One region of the Paucilactobacillus nenjiangensis genome, then DNA from elsewhere that is predicted to be linked to it. Evidence: a T-box and tRNA genes for the amino acid it is inferred to sense, from the RefSeq annotation. Region 1 holds a T-box; the other regions hold tRNA genes.
The links. The T-box of region 1 lies ahead of ileS (isoleucine--tRNA ligase). A T-box ahead of a tRNA ligase gene usually reads a tRNA of that ligase, here a tRNA-Ile.
Positions count from the first base shown of each region.

Region 1 (4,424 bases):
CAATATCGTCCAGTACTTAGTATCTTTTTAAATCCTAGACAAATCTATATCGCACAAAACTTAGTTAACCAACAAGATGAAGTGCGAATGAGAAGCTATGGTGGGTTCGAAGAAGCTGAAATGCAACGGGTACTAATTTATCCAAGTTATTTTGAACCTTCAAATGATGATTTTGAGTTACAACTACTTGAAATCAATTACCCAGAAAAGTTTGCCGAGATAAGTCACCGACAAGTTTTAGGGACACTTTTTAATCAAGGCGTTGAACGCGGTACCTTCGGGGATATCATTACCGATGGTACGGGCCGTTGGCAAATTATTGTTCAAAAACAAATGGCCAGTTATTTTCAGGAACAAGTCGATCGGGTTGGTAAATTAAATATCCGATTAGAGCCTGTGGAAATGACCGACACCGTCAATTCTGAAACCGATTGGGAATCAATTGAGACTACGGTCAGTTCAGTCAGAGTTGATAGTATCATCGCGGCGGCATTTAATTTTTCTCGCAACCGCGCTAAAGAGGTTATTGAAAAAGGTTATGCACAGGTCAATTGGGCGGAAACTCAAAAACCGGATTATTTGATTGTTGAACACGATTTGTTGTCTGTAAGAAGAGCTGGTAGAATTAGTGTAGATGAAATAAGTTCACAGCCAACAAAAAAAGGTAAGGTTAGGATTAAACTGTCGGTAGTTACGGTGAATTAGGAGGGGATTGATATGGATTTCTCAATACCAAAGATAAAAAATAATCGATTTAAGTCAATATTAGGCGGTTACAGTTATCAGCAGGTTGATGAATTCTTCGCGGATATTTTGGGGGATTTAGAAGCTTTAAAAGCGACTAATCGAGAATTGAAACAACAAGATACAGATGCTAAACGTCAGTTGGCTGTACTGAGCTCGATGAAGGAAGAAATCGTGGATTTAATCGTGAATTCGCAGAAGTATTCCGTTAAAGTTAAAGAAAGAGCTAGACGTCAAGCAATGGTTACAGTTCGGTTTGCGAATCAAGAAGCTGACCAAATTGTGACTGATGCGCATACGACTGCCAAAAATCAAGTGGTTGCTAAAATTAATGAGGTCAAATTGCATGCCGACTCATTAGCTAAATTAAAGGTCATTGTAGCAACTTATCAAGATGAAATTGTTGATGCCTTTAAGCAACAAGTTGAGTTAGTTAATCCACAACCGAAAGTAGTGGAAGAAGTTGAACCGGCGATTATCGAACCGGAAACAGTTGTCGATAACGTTGAAGAGGTGCCAGTTGTTGAACAAAATATCGCCATCGATGTGGCAGATCAACAAATCGGTATCGGCATTATGGCGGATGATGATCCAGACTATCCAGTCATGGTTCACAAGCTAGATTCAACCACTCAAAAAGATGCAGTAAAAATTAAAGATATTTCTACCAGTACTAATGCAGACAACGAATTGGTGATCAATTTGTCGCTTGTTATTTCAAAATAATCGGAGGAACCAATCAATGTCAATCTCAGTTGAAGATATTCAAACCAAAAAGTTTTCTGGAAAGATGCGTGGTTACAACCCAGACGAAGTTAACACATTTTTAGATCAAATCATTGATGAAATGAAAGATTTAGAAACACGGAATCATGAATTAGAAGAAACAGTTAAGTCTGACCAAGAAAAATTGAAGTATTTTAGCGAATTAAAAGATTCATTGAACCAATCAATTTTAGTAGCTCAAGAAGCTGCTGATAAGGTTAAGTCAAATGCACAACGCGAATCAGATATCACTTTACGTGAAGCTCAAAAACAAGCAACTGATATCGTTGCTGAAGCAAATGATAAAGCTAACCAAGTAGTTCATGAAGCCGCAGAATCAACTTCAAAACTAACTGTTGAAACTAACGACTTGAAGAAGCAAACGATGGTCTTCCGTCAACGCTTGCAAGTCATGTTAGAATCTCAATTAGAAGTTGTTCGTAGTAATGATTGGGATACGTTGTTAAAAGAAGTTGATGTCAGCTCATTTGATGAAATTCAAAAAGTTCTTGGACAGACGCTTGACAACAGTGTAAATCAAAGTGTAAACTCATCTACATCAGTACCTGCACAATCAGCTGCGTCAGCAACTTCTGAAGTTGCCCCTGCTCCAACCGAAAGCGCACCTGATGCTGGTCAAACTGTAGTTATCTTCCCAGATGACTCAGAAAAATAATTCATAAAATTTAATACGACTGAAAGTTTTGAAGAGAACAGCAATTCAATTGACAGTTACTAAAAAGCGAATCAACGATTGGTGTGAGGTTGGTAGGAAAACGTCATTGATAGATCATCTCTGAATCTTATACTGATATTAAGTATAAGCGGTTCATCACCGTTAAGAAATGATCTAAGAGAATTGCTAATTAATTCTAAATTTGGGTGGTACCACGAATCTTCGTCCCTTGCGGATGGGGATTTTTTTATTGCCATCAATTTCAATCGTATTGTCTACATAATTCAAGGAGGGTTCCAAATGAGAATCAAAGAAACACTTAATCTTGGTAAAACTGAATTCCCAATGCGTGGAAATTTACCAGTGAAAGAACTCGAACGTCAAAACGTTTGGGCAGAAAACAAAGTTTATGAACAACGTCAAAAATTAAATGAAGGCAAACCAACTTTTGTCTTACATGATGGGCCTCCATATGCAAATGGTAATATTCATATTGGACATGCATTGAATAAAATTACTAAAGATGTGATTGTTCGATACAAGTCAATGTCTGGTTATCGTGCACCATACGTTCCTGGATGGGATACACATGGTCTACCAATTGAACAACAATTAACCAAAATGGGTTACGACCGGAAAAAGATGAATACCTCTGAATTCCGTGATTTATGTCGTAAATATGCGCTCGAACAAGTTGACAAACAACGTGAAGATTTCAAACGTTTGGGTGTTGCTGGTGAATGGGACAATCCATATTTAACTTTACAAAAAGAATATGAAGCCGCTCAAATTCGAGTATTTGGACAATTTGCAAAGAAAAATCTGCTGTATCGTGGTAAGAAACCTGTTTATTGGTCATGGTCATCTGAATCTGCTTTAGCTGAAGCTGAAGTTGATTATAAAGATGTTGTTTCTCCATCGGCTTTCTACGGCGAACGCGTTGTGGACGGCAAAGGGGTACTTGATACCGATACTTACATGGTTGTTTGGACAACTACTCCATGGACAATTCCAGGTTCTGAGGGTATCACAATTGATGCTAAATTTGATTACGCGATTGTGACTCATGATGGGGATGACACTAACAAATATGTCTTAGCAGCTGAATTGGTCGATAGTTGTGCTGAATTATTTGAATGGTCTGATGTTAAAACTATCAAAGTTGTTAAGGGAAAAGAACTTGATAACGTTACCGCACAACATCCATTCCTTGCAGATAAGCAAATGGTCACTATGCTTGGTGATTTTGTCACGACTGATGCAGGTACTGGCCTTGTCCATACTGCTCCTGGCTTTGGTGAAGATGATTATAATATTGGCCGTAAATATGGATTAGCCGTTTTCGTTCCAGTTGATGATCGTGGATATTTGACTGCTGAAGCTGGTCCTGATTTTGAAGGCGTCTTTTATGAAGATGCTAACCAAATTGCTTTGGATAAGTTAAAAGATGCTGGTTTGCTATTAAAATATATGCCATACGAACATAGCTATCCATTTGATTGGAGAACTAAAAAACCAATCATTTTCCGTGCGACAGATCAATGGTTTGCTTCCGTTGATAAGATTCGTGATGAAATTTTGGCAGCTATCGATGATGTTAAATTTACACCTGATTGGGGTAAAGTTCGTCTCCACAACATGATTCGTGATCGTGGCGATTGGGTTATTTCACGTCAACGTGTTTGGGGTGTGCCATTGCCAGTGTTCTATGCGGAAGATGGAACTCCAATTATCGAAGAAAAGACAATTAACCATGTGGCTGATTTGTTTGGTGAATTTGGTTCTAATGTTTGGTTTGATCGGGACGCAAAGGATTTGTTACCTGACGGCTATACTAATGAACACTCACCTAATGGAATTTTCAAAAAAGAAACAGATATCATGGATGTTTGGTTTGATTCGGGAACGTCACACCAAGGTGTCTTGGCTGAACGTGATTACCTAACCTATCCTTCAGACATGTATATGGAAGGCTCAGATCAATACCGTGGCTGGTTTAATTCAAGTTTGATTACCAGCGTTGTAGTGTCTGGTAAAGCTCCTTACAAGTCAATCTTGTCACAAGGCTTCACGCTTGATGGCGAAGGCCGCAAGATGAGTAAGTCAATTGGTAACACAATCGAACCAAGTAAAGTGATCAAACAAATGGGTGCAGAAATTATTCGTTTGTGGGTAATGAGTGTTGATTCATCTGCTGACGTGCGTGTTTCAATGGAAATTATGAAACAAGTTTCGGAAA
Region 1 is NZ_CP043939.1:1,504,573-1,508,996, reverse strand. It holds gene F0161_RS07700 (YlmH family RNA-binding protein) at 1-705, shown strand, start outside; gene F0161_RS07695 (DivIVA domain-containing protein) at 718-1,470, shown strand; gene F0161_RS07690 (DivIVA domain-containing protein) at 1,487-2,185, shown strand; T-box leader at 2,205-2,418, shown strand; gene ileS (isoleucine--tRNA ligase) at 2,486-4,424, shown strand, end outside.

Region 2 (4,424 bases), 370 kb from region 1:
ATGCAAGTCGAACGCATTCTCGTTTTATATTGACGGTGCTTGCACCAGATTGAAAAGACATTTGAATGAGTGGCGGACGGGTGAGTAACACGTGGGTAACCTGCCCAAAAGTGGGGGATAACATTTGGAAACAAATGCTAATACCGCATAAAAGTTAGAACCGCATGGTTCTAATTTGAAAGATGGTTTCGGCTATCACTTTTGGATGGACCCGCGGCGTATTAGTTAGTTGGTGAGGTAATGGCTCACCAAGACAATGATACGTAGCCGAACTGAGAGGTTGATCGGCCACAATGGGACTGAGACACGGCCCATACTCCTACGGGAGGCAGCAGTAGGGAATCTTCCACAATGGGCGCAAGCCTGATGGAGCAATACCGCGTGAGTGAAGAAGGGTTTCGGCTCGTAAAACTCTGTTGTTGGAGAAGAACGTATGTGATAGTAACTGATCATGTAGTGACGGTATCCAACCAGAAAGCCACGGCTAACTACGTGCCAGCAGCCGCGGTAATACGTAGGTGGCAAGCGTTATCCGGATTTATTGGGCGTAAAGCGAGCGCAGGCGGTTTTTTAAGTCTGATGTGAAAGCCCTTGGCTCAACCAAGGAAGTGCATCGGAAACTGGAGAACTTGAGTGCAGAAGAGGACAGTGGAACTCCATGTGTAGCGGTGAAATGCGTAGATATATGGAAGAACACCAGTGGCGAAGGCGGCTGTCTGGTCTGTAACTGACGCTGAGGCTCGAAAGCATGGGTAGCGAACAGGATTAGATACCCTGGTAGTCCATGCCGTAAACGATGAATGCTAGGTGTTGGAGGGTTTCCGCCCTTCAGTGCCGCAGCTAACGCATTAAGCATTCCGCCTGGGGAGTACGACCGCAAGGTTGAAACTCAAAGGAATTGACGGGGGCCCGCACAAGCGGTGGAGCATGTGGTTTAATTCGAAGCAACGCGAAGAACCTTACCAGGTCTTGACATCTAGCGCCAATCCTAGAGATAGGACGTTCCCTTCGGGGACGCTAAGACAGGTGGTGCATGGTTGTCGTCAGCTCGTGTCGTGAGATGTTGGGTTAAGTCCCGCAACGAGCGCAACCCTTATTATTAGTTGCCAGCATTCAGTTGGGCACTCTAGTGAGACTGCCGGTGACAAACCGGAGGAAGGTGGGGACGACGTCAAATCATCATGCCCCTTATGACCTGGGCTACACACGTGCTACAATGGACGGTACAACGAGTTGCGAACTCGCGAGAGTAAGCTAATCTCTTAAAGCCGTTCTCAGTTCGGACTGTAGGCTGCAACTCGCCTACACGAAGTCGGAATCGCTAGTAATCGCGGATCAGCATGCCGCGGTGAATACGTTCCCGGGCCTTGTACACACCGCCCGTCACACCATGAGAGTTTGTAACACCCAAAGTCGGTGGGGTAACCTTTTAGGAGCCAGCCGCCTAAGGTGGGACAGATGATTAGGGTGAAGTCGTAACAAGGTAGCCGTAGGAGAACCTGCGGCTGGATCACCTCCTTTCTAAGGAATATACGGAACCTACACATTAGTCGAAACTTTATTTAGTTTTGAGAGGTCTACTCTCAACTTAATCAATTGGATTTACATGGGCCTATAGCTCAGCTGGTTTAGAGCGCACGCCTGATAAGCGTGAGGTCGATGGTTCGAGTCCATTTAGGCCCATATATGGGGAATTAGCTCAGATGGGAGAGCACCTGCTTTGCAAGCAGGGGGTCAGCGGTTCGATCCCGCTATTCTCCATTAGTCAACGTAAGTTGACTAACTTGTACTTTGAAAACTAAATAATATCAAAATTTTTTATTTATTAATTGTTTTAACGATTAAACCGAGAACACCGCGTTATTTGAGTTTTTTTAAAGAGTTATCGCATATACTCAATTAATCTGTTGTCAGCCAGCACGCAAGTGCTGGAATCAACAAGGTTAAGTTATAAAGGGCGCATGGTGAATGCCTTGGTACTAGGAGCCGATGAAGGACGGGACTAACACCGATATGCTTCGGGGAGTGGTAAGTACACTTTGATCCGGAGATTTCCGAATGGGGGAACCCAGCTGACTTAATCGTCAGTTATTGCTTAGTGAATTCATAGCTAAGTAAAGGTAGACGCAGTGAACTGAAACATCTCATTAGCTGCAGGAGTAGAAAGAAAAATCGATTCCCTGAGTAGCGGCGAGCGAAACGGGAAAAGCCCAAACCAGAGAGCTTGCTCTTTGGGGTTGTAGGACAGAACATTTGAGTTACAAAAGTATTACGTAGTTGAATCAGCTGGGAAGCTGAGCCAGAGCGGGTGATAGCCCCGTAAGCGAAACGTAATACCCTCAGCTCTGTATCCTGAGTACGGCGGAACACGTGAAATTCCGTCGGAATCCGGGAGGACCATCTCCCAAGGCTAAATACTACCTAGTGACCGATAGTGAACCAGTACCGTGAGGGAAAGGTGAAAAGCACCCCGGAAGGGGAGTGAAATAGTTCCTGAAACCATGTGCCTACAATCAGTTGGAGCCCGTTAATGGGTGACAGCGTGCCTTTTGTAGAATGAACCGGCGAGTTACGATTGCATGCAAGGTTAAGACAGAAAAGTCGGAGCCGTAGCGAAAGCGAGTCTGAAATGGGCGTATGAAGTATGTTGTTGTAGACCCGAAACCAGGTGACCTACCCATGTCCAGGTTGAAGGTGCGGTAAAACGCACTGGAGGACCGAACCCGTGTCAGTTGAAAATGGCTGGGATGAGGTGTGGGTAGCGGTGAAATTCCAAACGAACTTGGAGATAGCTGGTTCTCTCCGAAATAGCTTTAGGGCTAGCCTCGGACTTAGAATCATGGAGGTAGAGCACTGTTTGGACTAGGGGCCCGTCATGGGTTACTGAATTCAGATAAACTCCGAATGCCATTGATTTATGTCCGGGAGTCAGACGGTGAGTGATAAGATCCATCGTCGAAAGGGGAACAGCCCAGACCGTCAGTTAAGGTCCCAAAATATATACTAAGTGGAAAAGGATGTGGAGTTGCTTAGACAACTAGGATGTTGGCTCAGAAGCAGCCACCATTTAAAGAGTGCGTAATAGCTCACTAGTCGAGTGATCCTGCGCCGAAAATGTACCGGGGCTAAGTATATTACCGAAACTACGGATGCAACCATTAGGTTGCGTGATAGGAGAGCGTTCTAAGGGCAATGAAGTCAGACCGTGAGGACTGGTGGAGCGCTTAGAAGTGAGAATGCCGGTATGAGTAGCGAAAGACAGGTGAGAATCCTGTCCACCGAATGACTAAGGTTTCCTGGGGAAGGCTCGTCCTCCCAGGGTTAGTCGGGACCTAAGTCGAGGCCGAGAGGCGTAGACGATGGATAACAGGTTGATATTCCTGTACCAGTTAAATGCGTTTGAACGATGGAGGGACGCAGGAGGCTAAGCAAACCAGACTGTTGGATATGTCTGGCCAAGCAACAAGTCTTGGAGAGAGTGAAATGCTTTTTCTTTTAAGGACAAGTTGTGATGGGGAGCGAAATTTTAGTAGCGAAGTTGCCGATGTCACACTGCCGAGAAAAGCTTCTAGTGAGTATTTAACTGCCCGTACCGCAAACCGACACAGGTAGTCGAGGAGAGAATCCTAAGGTGTGCGAGTGAACTCTCGTTAAGGAACTCGGCAAAATGACCCCGTAACTTCGGGAGAAGGGGTGCTGTACGAAAGTACAGCCGCAGTGAATAGGCCCAGGCGACTGTTTATCAAAAACACAGGTTTCTGCAAAATCGTAAGATGAAGTATAGGGGCTGACGCCTGCCCGGTGCTGGAAGGTTAAAAGGATGGGTTAGCTTCGGCGAAGCTCAGAATTGAAGCCCCAGTAAACGGCGGCCGTAACTATAACGGTCCTAAGGTAGCGAAATTCCTTGTCGGGTAAGTTCCGACCCGCACGAAAGGCGTAACGATCTGGGCACTGTCTCAACGAGAGACTCGGTGAAATTGAAGTACCTGTGAAGATGCAGGTTACCCGCGACAGGACGGAAAGACCCCATGGAGCTTTACTGTAGCTTGATATTGAGTGTTTGTACAGCTTGTACAGGATAGGTAGGAGCCGTAGATACCGGAACGCTAGTTTCGGTGGAGGCGTTGGTGGGATACTACCCTCGCTGTATGACCACTCTAACCCGCATCACTAATCGTGATGGGAGACAGTGTCAGGTGGGCAGTTTGACTGGGGCGGTCGCCTCCTAAAAAGTAACGGAGGCGCCCAAAGGTTCCCTCAGAATGGTTGGAAATCATTCGCAGAGTGTAAAGGCACAAGGGAGCTTGACTGCGAGACAGACAGGTCGAGCAGGGACGAAAGTCGGGCTTAGTGATCCGGTGGTTCCGTATGGAAGGGCCATCGCTCAACGGATAAAAGCTACCCTGGGGATAACAGGCTTATCT
Region 2 is NZ_CP043939.1:1,870,703-1,875,126, reverse strand. It holds rRNA gene F0161_RS09635 (16S ribosomal RNA) at 1-1,521, shown strand, start outside; tRNA gene F0161_RS09630 (tRNA-Ile) at 1,609-1,683, shown strand; tRNA gene F0161_RS09625 (tRNA-Ala) at 1,689-1,761, shown strand; rRNA gene F0161_RS09620 (23S ribosomal RNA) at 1,942-4,424, shown strand, end outside.
Region 2: it has a tRNA-Ile gene. The T-box ahead of ileS (isoleucine--tRNA ligase) is inferred to sense a tRNA for this amino acid. The anticodon was not compared.

Region 3 (4,424 bases), 650 kb from region 1:
GTCTCTCGTTGAGACAGTGCCCAGATCGTTACGCCTTTCGTGCGGGTCGGAACTTACCCGACAAGGAATTTCGCTACCTTAGGACCGTTATAGTTACGGCCGCCGTTTACTGGGGCTTCAATTCTGAGCTTCGCCGAAGCTAACCCATCCTTTTAACCTTCCAGCACCGGGCAGGCGTCAGCCCCTATACTTCATCTTACGATTTTGCAGAAACCTGTGTTTTTGATAAACAGTCGCCTGGGCCTATTCACTGCGGCTGTACTTTCGTACAGCACCCCTTCTCCCGAAGTTACGGGGTCATTTTGCCGAGTTCCTTAACGAGAGTTCACTCGCACACCTTAGGATTCTCTCCTCGACTACCTGTGTCGGTTTGCGGTACGGGCAGTTAAATACTCACTAGAAGCTTTTCTCGGCAGTGTGACATCGGCAACTTCGCTACTAAAATTTCGCTCCCCATCACAACTTGTCCTTAAAGGAAAAAGCATTTCACTCTCTCCAAGACTTGTTGCTTGGCCAGACATATCCAACAGTCTGGTTTGCTTAGCCTCCTGCGTCCCTCCATCGTTCAAACGCATTTAACTGGTACAGGAATATCAACCTGTTATCCATCGTCTACGCCTCTCGGCCTCGACTTAGGTCCCGACTAACCCTGGGAGGACGAGCCTTCCCCAGGAAACCTTAGTCATTCGGTGGACAGGATTCTCACCTGTCTTTCGCTACTCATACCGGCATTCTCACTTCTAAGCGCTCCACCAGTCCTCACGGTCTGACTTCATTGCCCTTAGAACGCTCTCCTATCACGCAACCTAATGGTTGCATCCGTAGTTTCGGTAATATACTTAGCCCCGGTACATTTTCGGCGCAGGATCACTCGACTAGTGAGCTATTACGCACTCTTTAAATGGTGGCTGCTTCTGAGCCAACATCCTAGTTGTCTAAGCAACTCCACATCCTTTTCCACTTAGTATATATTTTGGGACCTTAACTGACGGTCTGGGCTGTTCCCCTTTCGACGATGGATCTTATCACTCACCGTCTGACTCCCGGACATAAATCAATGGCATTCGGAGTTTATCTGAATTCAGTAACCCATGACGGGCCCCTAGTCCAAACAGTGCTCTACCTCCATGATTCTAAGTCCGAGGCTAGCCCTAAAGCTATTTCGGAGAGAACCAGCTATCTCCAAGTTCGTTTGGAATTTCACCGCTACCCACACCTCATCCCAGCCATTTTCAACTGACACGGGTTCGGTCCTCCAGTGCGTTTTACCGCACCTTCAACCTGGACATGGGTAGGTCACCTGGTTTCGGGTCTACAACAACATACTTCATACGCCCATTTCAGACTCGCTTTCGCTACGGCTCCGACTTTTCTGTCTTAACCTTGCATGCAATCGTAACTCGCCGGTTCATTCTACAAAAGGCACGCTGTCACCCATTAACGGGCTCCAACTGATTGTAGGCACATGGTTTCAGGAACTATTTCACTCCCCTTCCGGGGTGCTTTTCACCTTTCCCTCACGGTACTGGTTCACTATCGGTCACTAGGTAGTATTTAGCCTTGGGAGATGGTCCTCCCGGATTCCGACGGAATTTCACGTGTTCCGCCGTACTCAGGATACAGAGCTGAGGGTATTACGTTTCGCTTACGGGGCTATCACCCGCTCTGGCTCAGCTTCCCAGCTGATTCAACTACGTAATACTTTTGTAACTCAAATGTTCTGTCCTACAACCCCAAAGAGCAAGCTCTCTGGTTTGGGCTTTTCCCGTTTCGCTCGCCGCTACTCAGGGAATCGATTTTTCTTTCTACTCCTGCAGCTAATGAGATGTTTCAGTTCACTGCGTCTACCTTTACTTAGCTATGAATTCACTAAGCAATAACTGACGATTAAGTCAGCTGGGTTCCCCCATTCGGAAATCTCCGGATCAAAGTGTACTTACCACTCCCCGAAGCATATCGGTGTTAGTCCCGTCCTTCATCGGCTCCTAGTACCAAGGCATTCACCATGCGCCCTTTATAACTTAACCTTGTTGATTCCAGCACTTGCGTGCTGGCTGACAACAGATTAATTGAGTATATGCGATAACTCTTTAAAAAAACTCAAATAACGCGGTGTTCTCGGTTTAATTGTTAAAACAATTAATAAATAAAAAATTTTGATATTATTTAGTTTTCAAAGTACAAGTTAGTCAACTTACGTTGACTAATGGAGAATAGCGGGATCGAACCGCTGACCCCCTGCTTGCAAAGCAGGTGCTCTCCCATCTGAGCTAATTCCCCATATATGGGCCTAAATGGACTCGAACCATCGACCTCACGCTTATCAGGCGTGCGCTCTAAACCAGCTGAGCTATAGGCCCATGTAAATCCAATTGATTAAGTTGAGAGTAGACCTCTCAAAACTAAATAAAGTTTCGACTAATGTGTAGGTTCCGTATATTCCTTAGAAAGGAGGTGATCCAGCCGCAGGTTCTCCTACGGCTACCTTGTTACGACTTCACCCTAATCATCTGTCCCACCTTAGGCGGCTGGCTCCTAAAAGGTTACCCCACCGACTTTGGGTGTTACAAACTCTCATGGTGTGACGGGCGGTGTGTACAAGGCCCGGGAACGTATTCACCGCGGCATGATGATCCGCGATTACTAGCGATTCCGACTTCGTGTAGGCGAGTTGCAGCCTACAGTCCGAACTGAGAACGGCTTTAAGAGATTAGCTTACTCTCGCGAGTTCGCAACTCGTTGTACCGTCCATTGTAGCACGTGTGTAGCCCAGGTCATAAGGGGCATGATGATTTGACGTCGTCCCCACCTTCCTCCGGTTTGTCACCGGCAGTCTCACTAGAGTGCCCAACTGAATGCTGGCAACTAATAATAAGGGTTGCGCTCGTTGCGGGACTTAACCCAACATCTCACGACACGAGCTGACGACAACCATGCACCACCTGTCTTAGCGTCCCCGAAGGGAACGTCCTATCTCTAGGATTGGCGCTAGATGTCAAGACCTGGTAAGGTTCTTCGCGTTGCTTCGAATTAAACCACATGCTCCACCGCTTGTGCGGGCCCCCGTCAATTCCTTTGAGTTTCAACCTTGCGGTCGTACTCCCCAGGCGGAATGCTTAATGCGTTAGCTGCGGCACTGAAGGGCGGAAACCCTCCAACACCTAGCATTCATCGTTTACGGCATGGACTACCAGGGTATCTAATCCTGTTCGCTACCCATGCTTTCGAGCCTCAGCGTCAGTTACAGACCAGACAGCCGCCTTCGCCACTGGTGTTCTTCCATATATCTACGCATTTCACCGCTACACATGGAGTTCCACTGTCCTCTTCTGCACTCAAGTTCTCCAGTTTCCGATGCACTTCCTTGGTTGAGCCAAGGGCTTTCACATCAGACTTAAAAAACCGCCTGCGCTCGCTTTACGCCCAATAAATCCGGATAACGCTTGCCACCTACGTATTACCGCGGCTGCTGGCACGTAGTTAGCCGTGGCTTTCTGGTTGGATACCGTCACTACATGATCAGTTACTATCACATACGTTCTTCTCCAACAACAGAGTTTTACGAGCCGAAACCCTTCTTCACTCACGCGGTATTGCTCCATCAGGCTTGCGCCCATTGTGGAAGATTCCCTACTGCTGCCTCCCGTAGGAGTATGGGCCGTGTCTCAGTCCCATTGTGGCCGATCAACCTCTCAGTTCGGCTACGTATCATTGTCTTGGTGAGCCATTACCTCACCAACTAACTAATACGCCGCGGGTCCATCCAAAAGTGATAGCCGAAACCATCTTTCAAATTAGAACCATGCGGTTCTAATTTTTATGCGGTATTAGCATTTGTTTCCAAATGTTATCCCCCACTTTTGGGCAGGTTACCCACGTGTTACTCACCCGTCCGCCACTCATTCAAATGTCTTTTCAATCTGGTGCAAGCACCGTCAATCTAAAACGAGAATGCGTTCGACTTGCATGTATTAGGCATACCGCCAGCGTTCATCCTGAGCCAGGATCAAACTCTCATATATAATTTAAGTTTGTAGCTCTTATTTGTTTGTATTCACGAAATTGACTTCGCAAATGTTATTTGCTTTTGACTATTGTCAAAAGACCCTACACATTTGATTTGTCGAAACTTTATTCAGTTTTCAAAGGTCTACATTTCGTTGCAAAATCCAATTAAGCAACGTATATTATGTTATCATTTTAACAAATTACTGTCAACAATTTTTTCGATTTATTTTGACGATTCAAAACTCGCGAATCCCTATAACAGCAAGAATAATCATACCAATGCAACTGACTGAAGTCAACTACTTTTGTAAAATATTTCCAACTAATTATCAGGTACTTTATCAACACTTTGTCGCTTTGACAACGAAAACTATCATAGCAAGAATCAAAGGCCTGGTCAAGCATATTTAAACATT
Region 3 is NZ_CP043939.1:857,952-862,375, reverse strand. It holds rRNA gene F0161_RS04325 (23S ribosomal RNA) at 1-2,027, opposite strand, end outside; tRNA gene F0161_RS04320 (tRNA-Ala) at 2,208-2,280, opposite strand; tRNA gene F0161_RS04315 (tRNA-Ile) at 2,286-2,360, opposite strand; rRNA gene F0161_RS04310 (16S ribosomal RNA) at 2,448-4,022, opposite strand.
Region 3: it has a tRNA-Ile gene. The T-box ahead of ileS (isoleucine--tRNA ligase) is inferred to sense a tRNA for this amino acid. The anticodon was not compared.